Regions from separate parts of the Aminobacter sp. MET-1 genome, predicted to be linked through region 4. Evidence: predicted binding sites of a transcription regulator. Region 4 holds the regulator's gene; each other region holds the start of a gene.
What was found. Region 4 encodes PhoB, which activates phosphate uptake and scavenging genes when phosphate is short. Its sites were predicted from a motif close to TGTCATNNANCTGTCAT; they were not measured.
Positions count from the first base shown of each region.

Region 1 (5,543 bases), on a different contig from region 4:
TGCGCTCGAGGTTGCGGGCTTCGAGCTGGGCGCGCTGGCCTTCGAACTTCTTCTTGTTGGCTTCGTTGGCACGAAGCGCCTTGCCCTTGGGCAGCAGGAAGTTACGGGCAAAGCCGTCCTTGACCTTGACGGTGTCGCCCATCTGGCCGAGGCGGGAAATACGTTCGAGGAGAATGACGTCCATTTTCCTTGTCCTTTCGTTGGCTGCAAAGGCAGCGAATTGGGTTCAACGGGCAAGGAAGCAAGAAGGGCGCGTGGCGCCTGTGTCGCTGTCCTGCCTGTCGCGGCAGTTAGGGTTTCCTGAGAAAACCCAACCCGGGATTTTGAGGACTACCCTGCCACGCCCGTCGCGGAGGGAGATGTTCCGGCCCGGGGCAGGTGCCGCCGGGCCGGAACGGATATCACTTCACCACGTAGGGCAGCAGGCCGAGGAAGCGGGCGCGCTTGATCGCCTGGGCGAGTTCACGCTGCTTCTTCTGGCTGACGGCGGTGATGCGCGAGGGAACGATCTTACCGCGCTCGGAAATGTAGCGCTGCAGCAGACGCACGTCCTTGTAGTCGATCTTCGGAGCGTTGGCGCCGGAGAACGGGCAGGTCTTGCGACGACGATGGAAAGGACGACGGGTCGGGATCTGATTGATGTCGACCATTATTCTGCACCCCCTTCAAAGCCTTCGCGCGGACGGCGCGGGCCACGATCACCACGGTCGCCGCGGTCGCGGTCGCCGAAGCTGCGCTGCGGACGGTCGCCGAAGCCACCGCGGTCGCCACGCTCGGAGCGCTCTTCGCGCTTCTGCATCATGGCGGACACGCCTTCCTCATGTGCCTCGACCTTGACGGTCATGAAGCGGAGGATGTCTTCGGACAGGCCCTGCTGGCGCTCGACTTCCTTGACGGCAGCCGACGGAGCGGTGATGTCCATAAGCGTGTAATACGCCTTGCGGTTCTTGTTGATGCGGTAGGTGAGGGACTTCAAGCCCCAGTTCTCGACCCGGCCAACCGATCCGCCAGCTGCAGTGATGATGCCCTTGTAGTGTTCGACAAGTGCATCGACCTGCTGCTGCGAGAGGTCCTGACGGGCAAGAAACACATGTTCGTAAAGAGCCATAGTTCTTTGCCTTTCTTCGTTTCCATCTTCCGGTCCCGGCGGCTAGAGCCTCTGCGACCTCTGCTAACCCGCGATGCGGGGAAGAAAGGTGCGTGACGAGACGGTCGAGAGCGGAGACACGGGAGGCGGAAGCGTTTTCGCTTCACGCGGAAGTTTCCGAGAAAACCTCCGGCCCTCCGTTCAGCCCCCAGCTGGGACCGGCAGATGGCGGGCGTCTACAGGCAAAGGGCCGATAAGGCAAGAGGCAGGGCCGAGATATCGGGCGAAACCGGCCTTTTCCGGCCGATTTTCAGGGCTGGCTACGCGTCTTCGCGCAGGAACAGCGGCGAGCGCGTGCGGTTGGCCACGACCTTGTCGACCGTCTCGGGGAAGAACTCCTTGGCGCCACGGCGCTTGCCGAACATCATGTCGTACTGCAGCCAGCGGAAATCGCGGATCGCAGGGTCGAGTTCTTTCTGGCGCGACCAGTCGAACTGTGTCTCGCCGAGGCGCGGCAGCAGCACGTTGCGGTCGACGACGCGGAAGCGGTCGTGCACCTCGCCGAGGAAGCCGGTGTAATAGGGGTGGGTGATCCCGGCGGTCTCAAGCACATGCAGCGGCAGGAATGCCGGGCTGATCGAGCCGATGTCGCGCGCCGCACCCGTGCGGTTCGACCACACCACCAGCGGCGTCTCGTGCTGCACCAGCATGTCGTTGATCGGCGCCTTGCGCTTGGCGACCGGCTCTTTCATGAAGCCGGTGTCGACATAGACGGGGCCGAGCGGCGGCAGGTGGTCGCCGAAGAAGGCGATCACGGTCGGGCGTTCGCGCTTGCTGGCCCAGTCCATCAGGCGCTGCAGGCTGCGGTCGGCGTCGGAGGCGCCCTCGGCATAGGTCAGGATCGAATCGCGCGTCCACTGCGACAGCTTGCTGGCCTCGACCTTGTGGGTGGCGTCGTTGTAGCGGCCCGGCTCATAGGGGCCGTGGCTCTGCAGGCTGACGGCAAAGTAGAAGAACGGATGGTCCGTGGCATCGGCCTGACGGATAATCTCTTCGGTCAGCGCCTCGTCGGAAGCGAGCGGGCCGCGCTTCTTCAGCGGCGGAAGGTTCTCTTCCGACATGAACTCGTCGAAGCCGAAGGCCTTGTAGACGGGCGCACGGTTCCAGAACCAGCCGCCGAAGGGGTGGATGGCCTTGGTCTCGTAGCCTTCGCTGCGCAGGAAGGTTGCCATCGAAGGTACCGGATTGCGCACATATTGCTGGTAGGGGATGCTGCCGGCCGGCAGAAACGCGTTGGAGAAGCCGGTCAGCGCCTCGAACTCGACATTGGCCGTCATGCCGCCGAATTCGGGCGAGAAGACGTGGCCCGACTGCGCGGCGCGCACGCTCGGGATCGGGTCCGGGCTGATCTCCACGCCGGGCAGGCGCGTCGGATCCCAGAAAGATTCGCTCATCACCACGATGATGTCGGGCTTTTCCTCGGGCAGGGAGGTCGTGACGTCGGTGCGCGTAATCGCATCGATCGCCTTTTCCGTATAGCCCTGCGGCGCGTTGACCTTGGCCATCGGCACGTTGAGCGCAAAGGCGATGGCGAAGCCGTTGGAGGCGTAGTTCTCCTTCTGGTCCCACATCATCGGAATGATCTGCAGCCGATCGCGCGTCCACGAGAAGGTCGCGTAGTCCATGATCGAGACGAAGAAGGCGAGCGTCGGCAGCGCAATGGCAAGGCGCGAGATGCGCGCCCAGAACGACAGCGCCGGCATGCGGCGGCGCCAATGGCGCCAGGCCAGCACGAGCAGCGAGATGCCGGCGACAAGCCCGACGGCGATGCCGACGCCGGTCCACGGGCGTTCGCGCACCAGAAGCGGCATCAATTCCACGATCTGGCGGGCGTAGAGAAAGTCGGTCGGATAGAGCGGATCGCCGAGATAGAGCGACTTCTGGTGGCCGACGAAGGCTAGCGTCAGCGCAACGGGGGCGACGATCAAAAGGCCGTTGTGCGGCCGGCCGAGGAGCGCGTCGAGGCCGATCAGGATCAGCGCAAACAGCGCGACCGTGGTCCAGCTCGGCTTGAAGGGCTGCTGGAAGAAGTTGATGGTGTCGATGAGGGAGCCGCGCGCGATCAGCTCGATGGCAAAGACCAGCACGGCCGAAACCGCCAGCGTCACCATCACCGAACGCATCACGCCAAGCGCATAGGCGCGCCGGCAGAACGCGGTCTGATCCGCGTTGGCAACGCTCTGCGCGGCGGCGACGCCGTTATCGTCTACACTTCCCAACTCAATGCTTCCCCGAGTTCATGACGGCTTCATAATGTAGACGTCACCTGAACGTCACCTGAACGTCATCAAACTGTCATGCAGAAGCTAGGGCTTATGGCAAAATTGAGAAGCGTTGGCCAACAAATCGTGTTTTGGCCTAATCATTGTGTGATTATCGGCCCGTTTCGGGCCTGAAGACGCACAAGGCTTGACTTGACAGGGCGCATTGCGCCAGAGCCACAGCGATCCGGAGTGCCCGGCGTTCCCCAGGGGCGGCAAGCGTACTTCGGTTTGTTATGTCTGCGCATCGCGCCAATCAGGGGGCGTACAAGCCTTCGAGCGATGCGCCAGCAGCCAGGAGACAAGAATGGCCGTCGCATTTACTTTTCCGGGGCAGGGCAGCCAGGCTGTCGGCATGGGCAAGGAACTCGCCGATGCTTTTCCCGAAGCGCGCCGGGTTTTCGAGGAAGTCGATGACGCGCTCGGCGAAAAGCTGTCGAAGCTGATCTGGGAAGGTCCCGAGGAGACGCTGACGCTGACCGCCAATGCCCAGCCGGCGCTGATGGCCGTGTCGATGGCGGCGTTCCGCGCGCTGGAATCGCGTGGGCTTTCGCTCAAGGACAAGGTTTCTTTCGTTGCCGGCCACTCGCTTGGCGAATATTCCGCGCTTGCGGCGGCCGGCTTCGTTTCCGTAGCTGACACAGCGCGCCTGCTGCGCATCCGCGGCGATGCCATGCAGGCGGCTGTGCCGGCGGGCCAGGGTGCGATGGCAGCGATCATCGGCCTCGATCAGGCTGACGTCGATGCGGCTTGCGCCGAGGCCGCTCAGGGCTCGGTCGTGCAGATCGCCAACGACAATGGCGGCGGCCAGTTGGTTATCTCCGGCGAGAAGGCAGCGGTTGAACGTGCCGCAGCGCTCAGCACCGCAAAGGGCGCCAAGCGCGCGCTGATGCTGCAGGTGTCCGCACCCTTCCATTCGGCGCTGATGGCGCCGGCGGCCGAAAAGATGCGCGAGGCGCTCGCCGGCGTGAAGAAGAATGTGCCTGTCGTGCCCGTCGTCGCCAACGTGACCGTGCAGCCGATCACCGATCCGGAAGAGATCGCCGCCCGCCTCGTCGAGCAGGTGACGGGTCGCGTCCGCTGGGCCGAGACGGTCCAGTGGTTCGGCAACAACGGCGTCACCACTCTTTATGAAGTGGGTGCCGGCAAGGTGCTGTCGGGCCTCGCCCGCCGCATCAACAAGGAAATCGCGACCGCTGCCGTCAACAACCCGGCAGACGTCGACGCGGCAGTCGCCGCGCTCGCCTGAACAATTCGAACGCCCCCCCGCCCGTGTGAAGGGTGTGCTCCAAGGAGAGTGGAACAATGTTTGATCTGACCGGCCGCAAGGCACTCGTCACCGGCGCCTCCGGTGGCATCGGCGAAGAAATCGCCCGCATCCTGCACAAGCAGGGCGCCATCGTCGGCCTGCACGGCACCCGCGTCGAGAAACTCGAGGCCCTGGCCAACGATCTCGGCGACCGCGTTAAGCTGTTCCCGGCCAATCTCGGCAACCGCGACGAGGTCAAGGCGCTGGGCCAGAAGGCGGAGGCCGAGCTCGAAGGTGTCGACATCCTGGTCAACAATGCCGGCATCACCAAGGACGGTCTGTTCGTGCGCATGTCCGACGAAGACTGGGACCAGGTCATCGAGATCAATCTGACGGCGATGTTCCGCCTGACGCGCGAGCTGACCCATCCGATGATGCGTCGCCGTCACGGCCGCATCATCAACATCACCTCGGTGGTGGGCGTGACCGGCAATCCCGGTCAGACCAACTACTGCGCGTCGAAGGCCGGCATGATCGGCTTCTCGAAGTCGCTGGCGCAGGAGATCGCGACCCGCAACATCACCGTCAACTGCGTTGCCCCGGGCTTCATCGAATCGGCGATGACCGAGAAGCTCAACGACAAGCAGAAAGAGGCGATCATGGGCGCTATTCCTGCCAAGCGCATGGGAACCGGCCAGGAAGTCGCCTCGGCGGTTGCCTATCTTGCCTCCAACGAGGCCGCGTACGTCACCGGCCAGACCATCCACGTCAACGGCGGGATGGCAATGATCTGAGCTGGATTGGTGCGATCCGGCCCGTTCAGAGGTGCCGGAATTGCCCGACAGCGGTCGATAGGCCGGGATAACCGGCCCTTTGGCCCTTGGAC
Region 1 covers NZ_JAMSHL010000006.1:54,898-60,440, reverse strand. The annotation lists gene rplI (50S ribosomal protein L9) at 1-184, opposite strand, end outside; gene rpsR (30S ribosomal protein S18) at 402-650, opposite strand; gene rpsF (30S ribosomal protein S6) at 650-1,108, opposite strand; gene NDO48_RS10710 (LTA synthase family protein) at 1,408-3,270, opposite strand; gene fabD (ACP S-malonyltransferase) at 3,716-4,657, shown strand; gene fabG (3-oxoacyl-[acyl-carrier-protein] reductase) at 4,714-5,451, shown strand.
Region 1: a site for PhoB is predicted at 3,430-3,446, ahead of NDO48_RS10710 (LTA synthase family protein). Genes of this name have one in related genera too.

Region 2 (5,543 bases), 150 kb from region 4:
AGGCGAGCGAGCCGATCGACGGGTTGAACAGGAACAGCCACAGCATGCCGGCAATGGCGGGCGCCACCGCATAGGGCCAGATCAGCAGCGTGCGGTAGAGGCCGCGGCTGCGCACCACCTTGTCGGCCATGACGGCGAGCAGCAGTGCGGTGGCCATGGCGACGGCCGCGGTGGCGACCGAAAAGACGATCGTGACGTGGACCGAATTGAGATAGTTCGGGTCCGACAGCACCTTCTTGAAATTGGCGAACCAGACGAATTTGGACGACAGCCCGAAGGGATCTTCCTTCAGCATCGACTGGCGCAGCGCCTGGCTGGCCGGCCAGTAGAAGAACACCAGCGTGATCGCCAGCTGCGGCGCAACCAGCAGATAAGGCAGGATGCGGTTGGGGAAGACGACGCGTGGACTCATGTGGCCGTTCCAGTGGGGAAGGATTGCGGAGACGAATGCATGGCGACACCCCTCTCTGGCCTGCCGGCCATCTCCCCTTCAAAAGTGGAGGGAGATCAGCGGCTCCTGCAGCAGTGCAGTATTTGCAGCGGATACGATTGGCGAACGGGACGATGCCGGCCGATCTCCCCTTTTGAGGGGGAGATGGCCGGCAGGCCAGAGGGGGTGAAGAGGATCACGCTCCCTGGCCCGGCTGTCAGTTGCCGATGGCTTCCTGGATCGCCTTGTTGCCGCGCGCGACAGTGTTATCGAGCGCCTGCTGAGCGGTCTGCTGTCCCGCGAGCATCTTTTCGAGCTCTTCGTTCTCGATGTCGCGGACCTGCGGCAGGTTGACGAGGCGGACGCCCTTCGAATTCTCGGTCGGGGCCTTGCCCATCATCTGCTTGATCGGGATCTCGCGGGCCGGGTTCTTGTCGTAGAAGCCAGACTTCTTGGTCTCTTCATAAGCCGCAAGCGTAACCGGCAGGTAGCCGGACACCTGGTGCAGGCGCGCCTGGATCGGCGTCTGCGACAGGAAGTTGAAGAAAGCGGCAACGCCCTTGTACTGCTCATCCGGCAGGCCGGCGAAGACCCACAGCGACGCGCCGCCAGGGATGGTGTTCTGCGGCGCACCCGCGGCGTCCGCCTCGTAGGGCAGCTGGCCCGTGCCGTAGTTCATGCCCGACTTGACGATGTCGCCGAGACCGCCAGAGGATTCGGTGAAGATGCCGCATTCGCCGGCAAGGAAGATCTGCTTGGCTTCCGATGTGCGGCCGCCATACTTGAAGGTGCCGTCCTTGGCGAGGTCGGCGAGCTCCTGGAAGTGCTTGACGAAGGCCGGCGCGTTGATCTTCAGCTCGACGTCGGTGCCGCCGATGCCGTTTTCATTGGTGCCGTAGGAGACGTTGTTCCAGGCCGCGAAATTCTCGGTGTGGATCCAGGTCAGCCAGGTCGAAGTGAAGCCGCACGGTGCTGCACCGCTCGACTTGATCTTCTTGGCGGCATCCCAGACCTCGCCCCAGGTCTTGGGCGGATTGTCGACGTCGAGGCCGGCTTTCTGGAAGATGTCCTTGTTGTAGTAGAGGATCGGCGAGGACGAGTTGTAGGGGAACGACAGCATCGTGCCGTCGGGCTTCGAGTAGTAGGAGACGATGCCCGGCAGGTACTGGCTCTTGTCGAAGGCCTGACCGCCCATCGACAGGATCTCGGCCACCGGCTTGATGGCGCCCTCGGCGCCCATCATCGTGCCCGTGCCTGCATCGAAGACCTGCATGATCGCCGGCGGCTGCTTGGCGCGGAAGGCGGCGATGCCGGCATTCAGCGTTTCCGGATAGGTGCCCTTGAACACCGGAACGATCTTGTACTCGCTCTGGCTCTTGTTGAATTCGTCGGACAGCTGGTTGACGACCTCGTTGTTCGCGCCGGTCATGGCGTGCCACCAGGAAATCTCGGTGACGGCGAATGCGGAGGTGCTGGACAACAGCGTCATTGTCGCGGCTACACCCGCCGCGAAGCCTAGGGTCTTCATGTCTCGCTCCCGTTCTGGTTGGCGAAAGGTTTAGTTTCGCAGGGAGCAGTATTGTCGGATTATGACAGCCCGACAACAGTTTTGTAGCAAAGGTATGAACGGCGGGTTCGGCGCGCTTCGCTTTCGGCTGGCCTGCAACCGGCCGACTGGCTTTCGATTTTCATAAAAGCGAAAGCAAAACGTCATATTCAAGCAAGCTTAAGGCAACGCCAGAGCCAGCTAACAACCACGCTGCGGGATGGCCTGCCGCGTGCGAAAACCGTTTCGCGCGGCGACGGCGCGAACCAGAATCGAACCGTCGATGCAACCGATGATTGCCAGCTTCTCTGGGGATAATTTTGCTCTGGCGCCGGCTTATTTTGCCAGCGCCGCCTCGATCAGCTTCTTCGCGTCGGGGCTCGCCCATTCGGCGGGGCCGTTCATGTTGGCGAGAAGGCAGCCTTCGCCGTCGACCAAAAGTGTCACCGGCAGGCCGAGCGCCAGCCCCTTTTTCTTGAGATCGTTGAACAGCGTCAGCGTGTTTTCGCGGTAGTAGCCGAGCGAGGCGACGCCGGTCTCTTCGAGGAACTTCTTCGGCTTGGTGTCGTCGCCGGTGTCGACATTGACCGCCACAACCTCGAACTCGTCACCGCCCATTTCGCGCTCCAGCGCATCGAGCGCCGGCATCTCGGCGCGGCAGGGCGCACACCAGGTAGCCCAGAGATTGATGAGCAGCGTGCGGCCCGAATGATCGGCCACCGTCATCGGCTTGCCGTCGGGGCCGTTGAAGGCGAGCGACTTGAGCGAGCGCGGCGGATCGGCCGGCATCATCGCCGCGACATGCCCGGTGGCTGCAGCCCCCACCGCCTTGGCCGCATCCGCCTTGGCGGCGCACTGCTTGTCGGCGGCGGTCAGTTCGGCGCTGGTGTCGGCCGCGACAGGCACCGGCTGCGGATTGTTGCCAGAATGGCGGCTCGTGACATATACCGCAACCGCGCCGGCGATTACGCCTGCAACGGCGGCTAGAGCAATATGGCGTGGCGCGGGAAACATCTTTCTGCGATCCGACATCTATTCAGTTTTTCTCCGGAGCCCGGTTATCACGATGAGCGACAAGAAGGCCAGCAACCAGATGTGGGGCGGACGTTTTGCCTCGGGCCCGGCCGCGATCATGGAGGCGATCAACGCCTCGATCGGCTTCGACAAGAAGCTTTATGCCCAGGACATCCGAGGCTCCGTCGCCCATTCCGAGATGTTGGCGGAAACGGGCATTATTTCAGCCGAGGATCAACAGAAAATCGCTCACGGGCTGAACACGATCCTGCGAGAAATCGAGGACGGCAAGTTCACCTTCTCGACCCGGCTCGAAGACATTCACATGAATGTCGAGGCGCGCCTCGCCGAACTGATCGGCCCGTCGGCCGGCCGCCTGCACACCGCGCGCTCGCGCAACGACCAGGTGGCGGTCGACTTCCGCCTCTGGGTCAAGGATGAGTTCCATCGCGTCGCCGAAGCGCTGAAGGGCCTGATCGCCGCCTTCCTCGAACGCGCCGAGCAGCATGCCTCGACCGTCATGCCCGGCTTCACCCATCTCCAGACGGCGCAGCCGGTGACCTTCGGCCACCATTGCATGGCCTATGTCGAGATGTTCGCCCGCGATTTGAGCCGCGTCCGCGATGCCATCGAGCGCATGAACGAAAGCCCGCTGGGCGCGGCAGCGCTTGCCGGCACCGGCTTCCCCATCGATCGCTTCCAGACGGCGAAGGCGCTCGGCTTCCGTGAGCCGACCCGCAACTCGCTCGACAGCGTGTCGGACCGCGACTACGCACTCGAGTTCCTGTCGATTGCCGCCATCTGCGCCACACACATGTCGCGTCTCGCCGAAGAGATCGTCATCTGGTCGACGCCGCAGTTCGGCTTCGTGCGCCTGTCGGACAGTTTCTCCACCGGCTCGTCGATCATGCCACAGAAGAAGAACCCCGATGCGGCCGAACTGGTGCGTGCCAAGACCGGCCGCGTCAACGGCCACCTGATCGGCCTTCTGACCGTCATGAAGGGTCTGCCGCTGACCTATTCCAAGGACATGCAGGAAGACAAGGAAGCCGTGTTCGACGCCGCCGAGACGCTCGACCTGATGCTTGCCGCCATGACCGGCATGGTCGGCGACATGACCATCAACGACCAGGCGATGAAGAAGGCTGCGGGCTCGGGCTACTCCACCGCCACCGACCTTGCCGACTGGCTGGTGCGCGAGATCGGCATGCCGTTCCGCGAGGCGCACCACGTCACCGGAAGGGCCGTGGCCCTTGCCGAAAGCAAGAAGGTCGGGTTGGAAAAGCTCACGCTCGACGACCTCAAATCGATCCATGACGGCATCACCCAGGACATCTTCTCGGTGCTGTCGGTACAGAACTCGGTGAAGAGCCGCACCTCGTTCGGCGGTACCGCCCCTGCCGAGGTCAAGAAACAGGTCCGCTACTGGAAGAAGCGCCTTACGAAAGCGTGATCGAGCCGGGGTGCAAAGCCCGAGAATCTCCGCTACAAGCAGCGGGAAAATTTTCGCGGATGGATGGGTCATGACCGCTGGCAGGATTTTGGTGACGCTCGGGCTGATTGCTGCGGTCGGTGTGGTTTCGGCCTGCGGCCGCAAGGGTGCGCTCGACACGCCTTACGATGCGGCCGTGCAGGCGCAGAAGGATGCGAAGAAGGCTGGCCAGCCCGTCGGCGAAGCGCCGAAGAAACCGGTGGCGGACAAGCCTTTCATCCTCGATCCGCTGCTCTGAGCGGCACTTCTTCTTTCGAAAGCCTATTGCCGTGAACCACTTCGAATACCGCGACGGCGTCCTCCATGCCGAAGACGTGGCCCTGACCGATATTGCCGCAGCCGTCGGCACGCCTTTCTACTGCTACTCGACCGCGACGCTGACGCGACACTTCCAGGTGTTTTCCAAGGCATTCGCCGACCTCGACGCGCTGGTCTGCTACGCACTCAAGGCCAATTCGAACCAGGCGGTGCTGAAGACGCTGGCAAAACTCGGCGCCGGCGCCGACACCGTCTCCGAAGGCGAGATGCGGCGGGCGCTGGCCGCAGGCATCCCGGCTGAGAAGATCGTGTTTTCGGGCGTCGGCAAGACGGCACGCGAGATGGACTTCGCGCTGCAGGCCGGCATCCTGTGCTTCAACGTCGAATCCGAGCCGGAGCTGGAACTGCTGTCGGCCCGTGCGGTGGCCAACGGCAAGACGGCACCGGTATCGCTGCGTATCAACCCCGACGTCGACGCCAAGACGCATAAGAAGATCTCGACCGGCCTCGCTGAAAACAAGTTCGGCATTCCACGCCAGCGCGCCCGCGAGGTCTATGCCCGCGCCGCCGCCCTGCCCGGTCTCAAGGTGACCGGCATCGACATGCATATCGGCAGCCAGATCACCGAGCTGCAGCCTTTCGACGACGCGTTCGCGCTTCTGGTCGAGCTGGTGGCGACGCTGAAGGCCGACGGCCACGACATCGACCACGTCGATCTCGGCGGCGGTCTCGGTATTCCCTACAAGACCGACAACAACCCGCCGCCTCTGCCAGATGCCTACGCCGCGATCGTCCACAAGCAT
Region 2 covers NZ_JAMSHL010000001.1:422,857-428,399, reverse strand. The annotation lists gene ugpA (sn-glycerol-3-phosphate ABC transporter permease UgpA) at 1-412, opposite strand, end outside; gene ugpB (sn-glycerol-3-phosphate ABC transporter substrate-binding protein UgpB) at 648-1,958, opposite strand; gene tlpA (thiol:disulfide interchange protein TlpA) at 2,313-3,008, opposite strand; gene argH (argininosuccinate lyase) at 3,043-4,443, shown strand; gene lptM (LPS translocon maturation chaperone LptM) at 4,514-4,720, shown strand; gene lysA (diaminopimelate decarboxylase) at 4,752-5,543, shown strand, end outside.
Region 2: a site for PhoB is predicted at 2,020-2,036, ahead of ugpB (sn-glycerol-3-phosphate ABC transporter substrate-binding protein UgpB). Genes of this name have one in related genera too.

Region 3 (5,543 bases), on a different contig from region 4:
GGGACCGGTCTCGAAGATCACCGAGGCACCTGCAACCGGTGCGAACGACCAGTTGGCGTCGGCCGACGGATTGATCGTGCCCTGGTCGACGATGTAGCGCACGATCACGTCGCGGTTGGTATCAGGCGCCTCGAAAACCAGCTTGGACGCGTTGATCTCTGGGAAATTTCCGCCACCGCCGGCGCGATAGTTGTTGGTGGCGACGACGAACCTGGCGGCCGGATCGATCGGCTTGCCGTCGAACATCAGATCGACGATGCGGTTCGAACCGGCGTTGAGCACGGCACCCTTGGGATCGTATTTCGGCGGCTGGGCCAGGTCGATCTTGTAGGTCACGCCGTCGATGACGTCGAAATTGTAGGACGGGAAGTCGGCGTTGATCAGCACCTGGTCGGCCTTATCAGGCCCGACCTTGTTGAAGATGCCGGCCGACATCTCCAGCCACTCCTTCACCTGCGCGCCCGTAATCGCCACGGCCTGCACGGTGTTGGGGTAGAGATAGAGGTCGGCCACGTTCTTGATGGCGACGTCGCCCGCCGGCACGTCGGTGTAATAGTCCGGACCACCGCGGCCGCCCGACTTGAACGGAGCGGCTGCCGAGAGCACCGGCAGATCCTTGTGCTCGGTCGCCTTCAGCATATCCTTGATGTACCAGATCTGCGCCTGGCTCACGATCTGTACCGACGGATCGTCGGCAACGAGCGCGAAATAGGAATAGAGCGGAGCAGACGTCTTGCCGACAGGTGTGCGCACATAGGCGAGCGTCGCCTCATGTTCTTCCTTGGCTGCGGCCTCGACCGCGGCCTTGCTCTCGACATTGGGCACGACCTTCTTGTCAACACGCTTGAAGATCGGCCGCGCTTCGCTTGAGAATTTCACCACCTTCCAGGTTTTGCCGTCGCGTTCGAGCAGCAGGTCGATCAGGCCGAGATGCGAGCCCCAGAAGCCGCCCATGACACCGGGCTTGCCGTTGATGGTGCCCTTGGCGTTGTCGAGGCCCTCGATCTTGTCGAATTTCGGACCGGGGAAATCGAGATGGCTGTGGCCGGTGACAATGGCGTCGATGCCGTCGACGCCGGCAAGCAGGATGGAGGCGTTTTCGAGATTTTCGCCCTGTTCGAGCGTGCCCATGCCCGAATGCGAAAGCGCAATGACGATGTCGGCGCCCTCTTCCCTGATCTGCGGCACCCAGGCCTGGGCGGCCTTGACGATGTCGCGGGTCATCGCCTTGCCGTCGAGATGGCGCGAATCCCAGGTCATGACCTGCGGCGGGACGAAGCCGATCAGGCCGATGCGGATCGGATGCTCGGCGCCGGAGCCGTCCTTCACCTTCCTGTCGAGGATCACATAGGGCTTGAGGAACAATTCGTCCTTGGTGGCGTCGCCTGCCAGCTGGCCCTTGGTCAGGTTGGCGCAGACGAACGGGAAATTGGCGCCGTTCAGCACCTTGAACATGTAGTCGAGGCCGTAGTTGAACTCGTGGTTGCCAAGCGTCGAGCAATCGTAGCCCAGCGTGTTCATTGCCTTGATGATCGGGTGGACGTCGCCGTCCTTCATGCCGCGCTGATAGGCCATGTAGTCGCCCATCGGGTTGCCCTGGAGGAAGTCGCCATTGTCGACAAGCACGGAATTGGCGGCCTCGGCGCGGATGGCGTCAATGATCGAGGCGGTGCGGGCCAGGCCCATCGTGTCGTTCGGCTTGTCGGCGTAGTAGTCGTAAGGAAAGACGTGGACGTGCAGGTCGGTCGTTTCCATGATGCGAAGATGGGCCTGGTTGGCCTGGGCGCGCGCCGCGAACGGGTGCAGCATCACGAGTGCGCCCGCGGCAGCTGAGCCCGCGAGAAAGGAACGACGAGAAATCGGATGAAGCGTGGTGGACATTTCATTCTCCAGGGAAATGAAGTGACAGTATTTAGCCGGCGTCCGAAAGATCAAATCTTGCGCCAAAATCCCCTGAAGTCCAGCCGACTCGCATGACAGGTTCGCGACAAGTTGTGAGGAATGCATTGGTCCAGGAAATTTGCGACCTCTTGGGCCATGGCATGTCGCCGATTGACCACAAGCATGGTGCGTGCAGGACTAGGCTTCCGCAGTGTTTGAAATCCCGATGCATCGCCCGGAACGCGTTTTCGGAAAGCGCGATGCGCAGATACAGCCAGCTAGAGCGTCCTCGTGCGTTCATCCGGACACAGGCGCTTCAGGAGGTCCTGACATGGGCGATCTCGACGACGACGGTCCGGCGCAATACGCCTCACCTCCCTGTTTCATGCATGAGCTTGATCCGGAGTTCCGTGCCCCGTCGCCGCCCGATTGGGCCGAGGTGCGGCGCTGGCGCAAAGCTGAACGCGCCCGGCTGATCGAACACAGGCTGGAGGTTTCGGTCGACGCACGGACGGCCATGGCCGGACTGATCGCGCAAGGTCTCGACCAGGTCATCGGAGACGTTGCCGGCAGGCTGGTCAGCCTCTACTGGCCCTTCCGAGGCGAGCCAGACCTCAGGCCTTGGCTCGCCTCGGTCAATGCTCGTGGCGGCAAGACCGCGCTGCCAATCGCCATCCAGCTGGGTCGACCGCTTACCTTCAAGACCTACGCGCCGGGCGACAAGCTGGAGCGCGGTGTCTGGAACATTCCGGTGCCGGTCGCCGGACCGGAGGTCATTCCCGACATCGTCATCGCCCCACTCGTCGGTTTTGACGGATCGGGCTATCGGCTCGGCTATGGCGGTGGGTTCTTCGACCGCACTTTGGCGGCGCTGCCGCGCAAGGCGCTGGTCATCGGCATAGGTTATGAGCTGGCGCGCCTGCCAACGATCTACCCGCAACCCCACGACATCCCCATGGACAGGATCGTCACCGAGGCCGGCGTCATCCGGTGAGGGCTCACCTCAGGCGAGTTCGGGACGCATACCCATTGCCGTGCGATCGACGACCTCGCGCAGCGCAAAGGACGAGTTGATCTTGGTGACATGCGGCATGGCCGACAGCCATTCCTTGTGGATGCGCTCGTAATCAGGCAGGTCGCGCGCGGCGATACGCAGGATGTAGTCGTATTCGCCCGACATCAGGTGACAGGACAGGATGTTGGGGCAGCGTTTCACCGCGATCTCGAATTCGGTCAGCGTCTTTTCGAACTGCCCCGACAGCGAAATGTGCACGATGACGGTCATCTGGTGACCGAGGGCCGCGTTGGACAGCCGGGCGTGGTAGCCGGCGATGACGCCCGACTTCTCGAGATTGTCGAGGCGGCGCGAACAGGCGGACTGCGACAAGCCGACCTTCTCTGCCAATGCCGCGTTCGGCATGCGGCCATCCTTCTGCAACGCATCGAGGATGGCGATATCGATCCTGTCCAACGGCATTCTTCGAATTTCCTTCGACTATCTGCCAATCATGCGCAAGAAATATCGATCTGGCCTCCCAAACACAATTCATTTCGCAAACATATTCGGGCCGATTCGTGATTCACTTTCTCCCCTAAGGGAACATGACCGGAAAGGCTGCGGAGGAGCAGGAAATGCGCGTAGGTTGCCCAAAGGAAATCAAGAACCATGAGTATCGCGTCGGCCTGACGCCGGGTGCGGTGCGCGAATATGTGGCGCATGGCCACGAAGTGCTGGTCGAGACCGGCGCAGGCGCGGGCATCGGTGCCGACGACAATGCCTATCGTGCCGCCGGTGCGCAGATCGCCAGGACGGCTGAAGAGGTGTTCACCCGCTCGGATATGATCGTGAAGGTCAAGGAGCCGCAGCCGAACGAATGGGTGCAGCTGCGCGAAGGCCAGATCCTCTACACCTACCTGCACCTGGCTCCGGATCCGGACCAGACCAAGGGCCTGCTGGCCTCTGGCGTCACGGCGGTTGCCTATGAGACGGTGACCGACGATCGCGGCGGCCTGCCGCTGCTGGCGCCGATGTCGGAAGTTGCCGGCCGCCTGTCGATCCAGGCTGGCGCAACCGCACTGCAGAAGGCCAATGGCGGGCGCGGCGTGCTGCTCGGGGGCGTACCGGGCGTGCTGCCGGGCAAGGTCGCCGTCATCGGCGGCGGCGTGGTCGGCCTGCATGCAGCGCGCATGGCGGCCGGCCTCGGTGCCGACGTCTCCATCATCGACCGCTCGATCCCGCGGCTGCGCCAGCTCGACGACCTGTTCGCCGGTCGCGTGCACACGCGTTATTCGACCGTCGAAGCGCTCGAGGAAGAATGCTTCTCGGCCGACATCGTCGTCGGTGCCGTCCTGATCCCCGGTGCTGCAGCACCCAAGCTGGTCAGCCGCGAGATGCTGTCGGGCATGAAGAAGGGTGCGGTGCTCGTCGATGTCGCAATCGACCAGGGCGGCTGCTTCGAGACCTCGCATGCGACCACTCATGCCGATCCGACCTATGAGGTCGACGGCATCATCCACTATTGCGTCGCCAACATGCCGGGCGCAGTGCCGGTGACCTCGGCGCATGCGCTCAACAATGCCACGCTGCACTACGGCCTGGCGCTGGCCGATCGCGGGCTGAAGGCGCTTGCCGACGAGCCGCATCTGCGCAACGGCCTCAACGTCCACCGTGGTCGCATCACCAACCGTGCAGTCGCCGAGGCGCTCGGTTACGAGATGATCGAAGCCAAGGCTGCACTGGCTGCCTGAGTCGGCTTCAACAGCCGAAACGCCCGTCGCAGCAATGCGGCGGGCGCTTTCATTTCGGCATTTAAGGTATTGATCTGTTTTATTCTCTCTAACATTCGCCGGATACACCCAAAAATGTTTCCGACTAAATGTGCATTGACCCGATCTGTGACATTTTAGCTGCATCGCACGCAACGTAAGCGTGCCAAAACTGCCTGCACTGGTAGTGGGGTAGTAACATGAAATTTTTGAAGACCTTCGCAGCGCTGCTTCTCAGCGCAAGCTCAATGACGGCGCTGGCATCGGCGGCACACGCAGCTGATGCGGTGGCAACCGAGGCACCGGCCGCCGGCTTCAACTGGAGCGGCGTATATGTCGGCTTTGGCGGCGGCGTGGGTGCGGTCGTAAGAGGCACCGAGGTAGTTGCCCCGGGTGGTAGCCCCACCCAAGGCCTTATGGATCTTGGTGGAGATGGCGTATTTGCAGAGGTGAGCGCAGGCTACGACTACTTGGTTTCGGAACGAGTGCTGGTTGGCGGCTTCATCGACGCTCACGCGGGCAACATCGCGTTCTCTGTCGAGAACATGCTGGGCGCCGGTGAACTATCGCTTAAGAACAAGTACGGCTTCGACGTTGCCGCCAGGGCGGGCTATCTGCTTACCCCTACGACCTTGGGATATGTGCTCGGCGGCTATACTTGGCAGCACATCGAGCTAGATGCACCTGGAGCCTTGCCTTTCGATACTGACAAGAATCGTAGCGGATATGTGCTCGGGGTCGGCATGGAAACCGCAATTAGCGGCAACTGGACCCTCAAATCCGAGTATCGCTACGCCAACTATGGCAACAACATCGCTATTGAGGACCTTGGGGGTGGAGCGCTCAAATTTGAGCCCACAACACATACTTTCCACATCGGTGCCAACTATCGCTTT
Region 3 covers NZ_JAMSHL010000002.1:438,224-443,766, reverse strand. The annotation lists gene NDO48_RS04805 (bifunctional 2',3'-cyclic-nucleotide 2'-phosphodiesterase/3'-nucleotidase) at 1-1,881, opposite strand, end outside; gene NDO48_RS04800 (5-formyltetrahydrofolate cyclo-ligase) at 2,213-2,875, shown strand; gene NDO48_RS04795 (Lrp/AsnC family transcriptional regulator) at 2,885-3,358, opposite strand; gene ald (alanine dehydrogenase) at 3,514-4,629, shown strand; gene NDO48_RS04785 (outer membrane protein) at 4,848-5,543, shown strand, end outside.
Region 3: a site for PhoB is predicted at 1,974-1,990, ahead of NDO48_RS04805 (bifunctional 2',3'-cyclic-nucleotide 2'-phosphodiesterase/3'-nucleotidase). Genes of this name have one in related genera too.

Region 4 (5,543 bases):
ATATTCTTCTGGGCATTGGCCGGCAGCCAGCCGTCGGTATAGGCCTCGCCGACATTCTTGATCTTGCCGCCGTCGATGGCTTCCTTCAGCACTTCCATCTGGCCGGCGAACAGGAAGTCGGCGTTCGGATCGGCACCGCTGCCCTTGATGAAGACGTAGTTGCCTTCAGGCTTGGCGGCGAACACGCCCTTGGCCTGCAGGCGACCGACTTCCTTGTTGTCGAAGGTCAGGTAGAAGGCGTCCTTGTTCTCGATCAGGCGATCGTAGCCGACGACAGGGATACCCTCGGCGACCGCCTTGTCGACGGCCGGGCCGATGGCCGAAGCGTCCTGCGCCAGGATGATCAGGGCGTTGGCGCCCTGCGAGATCAGGCTTTCGACGTCGGTGAGCTGCTTGGCCGGCGACGACTGGGCATCAGCCGAGATGTACTTGTCGCCGGCGGCCTCGATGGCCGCCTTCATGGCAGCTTCGTCGGTCTTCCAGCGCTCTTCCTGGAAGTTCGACCACGAAACGCCGATAACCTTGTCCTTCGCCTCGGCGACTGCCGCAAGCGACATCGACATGGCGACACCCGCCAGAATGGCGGTTGTAAATTTCCTCATAGTTTCCTCCCTGCGCCCAACGGGCGCGCTTCTGCGGTAGCCCTTGGAGAAGCTCATTTTTTCGAGCCTCGAAAAAATAGTGACTCAGCCATTGTCGGCTGTCAACATGGTTTCACCATGCCTTGCTAATTTTTTCGAGCGCCGAAATAAATAAAGACAATTTGCGCCGGCTCTGGCAGGATAAGAATGCGCTGGCGACTGCCCCTTAAGAAAGGCAGCGTTCCACCGGGAGGAAGACGCACACATGTCGGTCGGCATACGTCACGACGATCTGAGACGGCGCAACCGCGCCATGGTTATATCGGCAGTCCGGCGAGCAAGCCAGCCCTCGCGCACCGAGATCGCGGCCGTCACCGGGCTCAGCCACTCGACCATCTCGACCATATCCTCCGACCTCATAGCCGAAGGCATCCTTGCCGAGGCCAAGGGTGGCGAACAGTCGCCGATGAAGCGCGGCCGGCCCCAGGTGGGCCTGGCGCTCGAAGCCGACGCCGCCTCGGTTGTTGCCGTCGTCCTGTCGCTCAACCACCTGTCGGCTTCGGTCATCGACTATGCCGGCAACCAGATCGTCGAGGAGACCCGACGGCTGGTCACCCAGCGACTGCCCGCCAAGGCGCTGGTCGACGAATGCGTCGCCATCGTGCGTCAGGTCATCGCGCGCAGCGGGCGCCCGCAAGCGTCAGTACTGCGCATCGCGCTGGCCATCCAGGGCACCACGGATGCCGGCGCCCGCAAGCTCCTGTGGTCGCCGATTACCCCACATGACGACATCCAGTTCGCCGACAGGCTCGAGCGCGAATTCGGTGTGACGGTGACCGTCGAAAACGACTGCAACATGATCGCCGAGGCCCTGCACTGGCGCGACCCGGCGCGCTATCGCGACGACTTTATCGCCATCCTGCTTTCCCACGGCATTGGCATGGGCCTGGTCATCAAGGGCGAGTTGTTCACCGGCACGCAATCGTCGGGCGCCGAGTTCGGCCATATGGTCCACCGCCCCGACGGAGCGTTGTGCCGCTGCGGCCGCCGCGGCTGCATCGAGGCCTATGCCGGCAATTATGCGATCTGGCGCAACGCCCGGCTCGGCGACGAAAACGCCGAGCCGCTGGCCGACCTCTCCGACGAGGACATCAAGGCGCTCGCCGACGCCGCGCGCGACCATGACGGCCCCGAGCGCGAGGCCTTCCGCAAGGCGGGCGAGGCAATCGGTTTCGGCCTCGGCTCGATGTTCGCGCTGTTCGACCCCGCCCCCCTCGCCTTCGTCGGTGTCGGCGCCACCGCCTTCGACATCATGGAGCCGTATGTGCGCTCGGCCATCGCCAAGACGGCCGGCGGCACGCACTCCAAGGCGATCTCTTTCGACACCGAGCCGAACGAGGTCCCCCTGATCCGCGAAGGCTGCACCATGCGCGCCCTGCTCTATGTCGACGAGGAAGTCTTTGCGGCGGGCTCGGTGCCGCGGCGGGCCGAGGCAGACATTCCGCTCAAGGACATTTGATTTCGGCCGTCGCAATTAAGACGATCGCCGCGACCATACTGCCGTGCTAGACGACAGTCCGCGACCGCCCTTGAAAGGCCCAGCCTGGCAAAGAGGCGGAACCAACCCTGGAACCGACGTGTCGTCCGTTTCGGAGACGTTGCGATGACCAGTCTGCTGCGTAACATCCTGGCCGGCGTAGGCCTTTTGTGTGCCTCATCGTTTTCAGCATCAGCCACCCCGAACCCCATGCCGCTTGTCGCGGGAGATTCGGCAATGGTCATTCCCATTGCCCAGGGCTGCGGGGCGGGAGGCTGGCGAGGGCCATATGGCGGATGCCGCTATGGGCGTGTCGTACACCGTGCACGTCACGCTTACGGGTGCCCTCCGGGCTATTGGCGCGGCCCATACGGCCATTGCCGCAATACGCCGTATCACGGGCGGTTGCCATATGGCGGATGGCGCTGACCGCCCGCTGCGCGAACGTCTGATCATGTTCGATAAGCCGGCGAGCCAAATTTAACTGTCTCGCCGGCCGGGCGCCTAATCCTCGCGGATGGCGTAGCCGGCACCGCGGATGGTGCGGATCACGTCGGGCATGCGGCCGTTGTTGACCGCCTTGCGCAGGCGCCCGACATGCACGTCCACGGTGCGTTCGTCGATATAGATCGTCTCGCCCCAGACATTGTCGAGCAACTGGCTGCGCGAGAACACGCGGCCCGGATGCCGCATCATGAACTCGAGCAGGCGGAACTCTGTCGGCCCGAGCTTGATCTCGCTCTTCTTGCGGTAGACCCGGTGCGACTCGCGGTCGAGCAGGATGTCGCCGACCTTGAGGATGGACGACAGCACCTCGGGCTTGGCCCTGCGCAGCAGAGCCTTCACCCGCGCCATGAACTCAGGCGTCGAGAACGGCTTCACCAGATAGTCGTCGGCACCGGTCGACAACCCGCGCACCCGGTCGCTTTCCTCGCCGCGTGCCGTCAGCATGATGATCGGCAGCCGCTCGGTCTCCGGGCGCATCCTCAGCCTGCGGCACAGCTCGATGCCGGACAATGCGGGCACCATCCAGTCGAGCACCAGCAGGTCGGGAACGTTTTCCTGCAGACGGATTTCGGCCTCGTCGCCACGGGTGACGACCTCGACCTGATAGCCTTCGGATTCGAGATTGTAGCGAAGCAGCACGCCCAGCGGCTCTTCGTCTTCAACGACCATGACCTTTGGAGCGATCATCGCCTGTACCTTGTCCTTGCGCACGGCCCGATCAGGACCATGCGCTGGTTTAACCTATGCAGCGCCCCCGCGCCAAACGCATGCGGTGCGGAAGTTCTCAGTTCGAAACCGTCGTGGTTTCGTCGACCTTGGGCCGATTGAGCGGAAGCTGCTCGCCGGTCACCACGAAATAGGCGTTCTCGGCGATATTGGTCACATGGTCGCCGATGCGTTCGAGGTTCTTGGCGCAGAACAGCAGATGGGTGCAGGCCGTGATGTTGCGCGGATCTTCCATCATGTAGGTCAGGAGTTCGCGGAACACGGCATTGTACTGGATGTCGATCTTCTGGTCGTCGATGCGCAGGCCTTTCAGGCCTTCCGGCTGACGCGCCACATAGAGGTCGACCACGCCACGCACCTGTCCCAGCACCAGCTGCGACATGGCATCGATCGAGTGCGCCAGGTTGCGCGGCGTCGGCATCTGGCCGACGGCGCCGACGCGCTTGGCTATGTTCTTGGCAAGATCGCCGATGCGCTCGAGATCGCCAGCCATGCGGATGGCGCCGACCACGGCGCGCAGATCCTGCGCCATCGGCTGGCGCTTGGCGATCAGCGTGATGGCTGCGTTGTCGAGCTCACGCTGCTTGGCGTCCATGATCGCGTCGTCGGCGATCACGTTCTGGGCCATCGCCTGGTCGGACGACAGCAATGCCCGGATGGCGCCCGCGACCATCGAACCGGCGAGATCGCCCATGTCGCGGATGAGCTGGTCGACATGCTTGAGTTCTTCGTCGAAGGACCGGACTGTATGATCGCCCATGATCGTTTCCTCGTCTGCTTACTGTACGCGACGATCACTCAGCCGAAGCGGCCGGTGATGTAGTCCTGCGTCCGCTTGTCGTCTGGATTGGTGAACATCTTGTCCGTCGGCCCCTCCTCAACGAGGTAGCCGAGGTGGAACATCGCCGTCCGCTGCGACACGCGCGCCGCCTGCTGCATCGAGTGGGTGACGATGACGATGGTGTAGTTCTCGCGCAATTCGTCGATCAGTTCCTCCACCTTGGCGGTGGCGATCGGATCGAGTGCCGAACATGGCTCGTCCATCAGGATGACCTCGGGCGAAACCGCAATGGCGCGGGCAATGCACAGGCGCTGCTGCTGGCCACCCGACAGACCGGTGCCCGGCTCGTGCAGGCGATCCTTCACCTCGTTCCAAAGCGCCGCCTTGTGCAAACTCTGCTCGACGATCTTGTCGAGATCGGCCTTCGACCTGGCGAGGCCATGGATGCGCGGGCCGTAGGCGACATTCTCGTAGATCGACTTCGGGAACGGGTTCGGCTTCTGGAACACCATGCCGACGCGGGCACGCAGTTCGACCACGTCGATCTTGGGATCGTAGATGTCCTCGCTGTCGAGCGTGATCTTGCCGCCGACGCGGGCTGCGTCGATCGTGTCGTTCATGCGGTTGAGGCAGCGCAGGAAGGTCGACTTGCCGCAGCCCGACGGGCCGATCAGCGCCGTCACCTGGTTCTGGCGGACGTCGAGGTCCACGCCGAAGAGCGCCTGCTTCTCGCCGTAGTGCACGGTCACCTTGTCGCCGCGCATCTTGATGATTTCGTTCGGTTTGTTCATCTCGGCTGTCACCGCGTCTTCGAGGGTTTTCTCGCTCATGATGTTCATAGCAGGGTGCTCCTTGTCCACGTCTACCAGCGACGCTCGAAACGGCGGCGCAGGACGATGGCGACGATGTTCATGGCCATGAGGAAGATCAAAAGGATGATGATGGCGCCCGACATGCGTTCGACAAAGGCGCGTTCGGCCTCGTTCGCCCACATGTAGATCTGAACCGGCAGCGCCGTCGCCGGATCGAAGGGGGTCTTCGGATAATCGGCAACGAAGGCGACCATGCCGATCAGCAGCAGCGGCGCCGTCTCGCCGAGCGCACGCGCCAGTCCGATGATCGTGCCGGTCAGGATGCCGGGAGCGGCAAGCGGCAGGATGTGCTGGAACACCATCTGCATCTTCGACGCGCCGAGGCCGAGCGCCGCCGCGCGGATCGACGGCGGCACTGCGGCAAGTGCCGCACGCGTCGCAATGATGATCGTCGGCAGTGTCATCAGCGTCAGCACCAGGCCGCCGACGAAGGAAGCCGAGCGTGGCAGGCCGAGGAAATTGACGAAGACAGCCAGGCCGAGCAGACCGAAGACGATCGACGGCACGGCCGCGAGGTTGTTGATGTTGACCTCGATCAG
Region 4 covers NZ_JAMSHL010000001.1:273,953-279,495, reverse strand. The annotation lists gene xylF (D-xylose ABC transporter substrate-binding protein) at 1-602, opposite strand, end outside; gene NDO48_RS01405 (ROK family protein) at 847-2,100, shown strand; gene NDO48_RS30530 (GCG_CRPN prefix-to-repeats domain-containing protein) at 2,245-2,547, shown strand; gene phoB (phosphate regulon transcriptional regulator PhoB) at 2,623-3,312, opposite strand; gene phoU (phosphate signaling complex protein PhoU) at 3,410-4,111, opposite strand; gene pstB (phosphate ABC transporter ATP-binding protein PstB) at 4,150-4,971, opposite strand; gene pstA (phosphate ABC transporter permease PstA) at 4,995-5,543, opposite strand, start outside.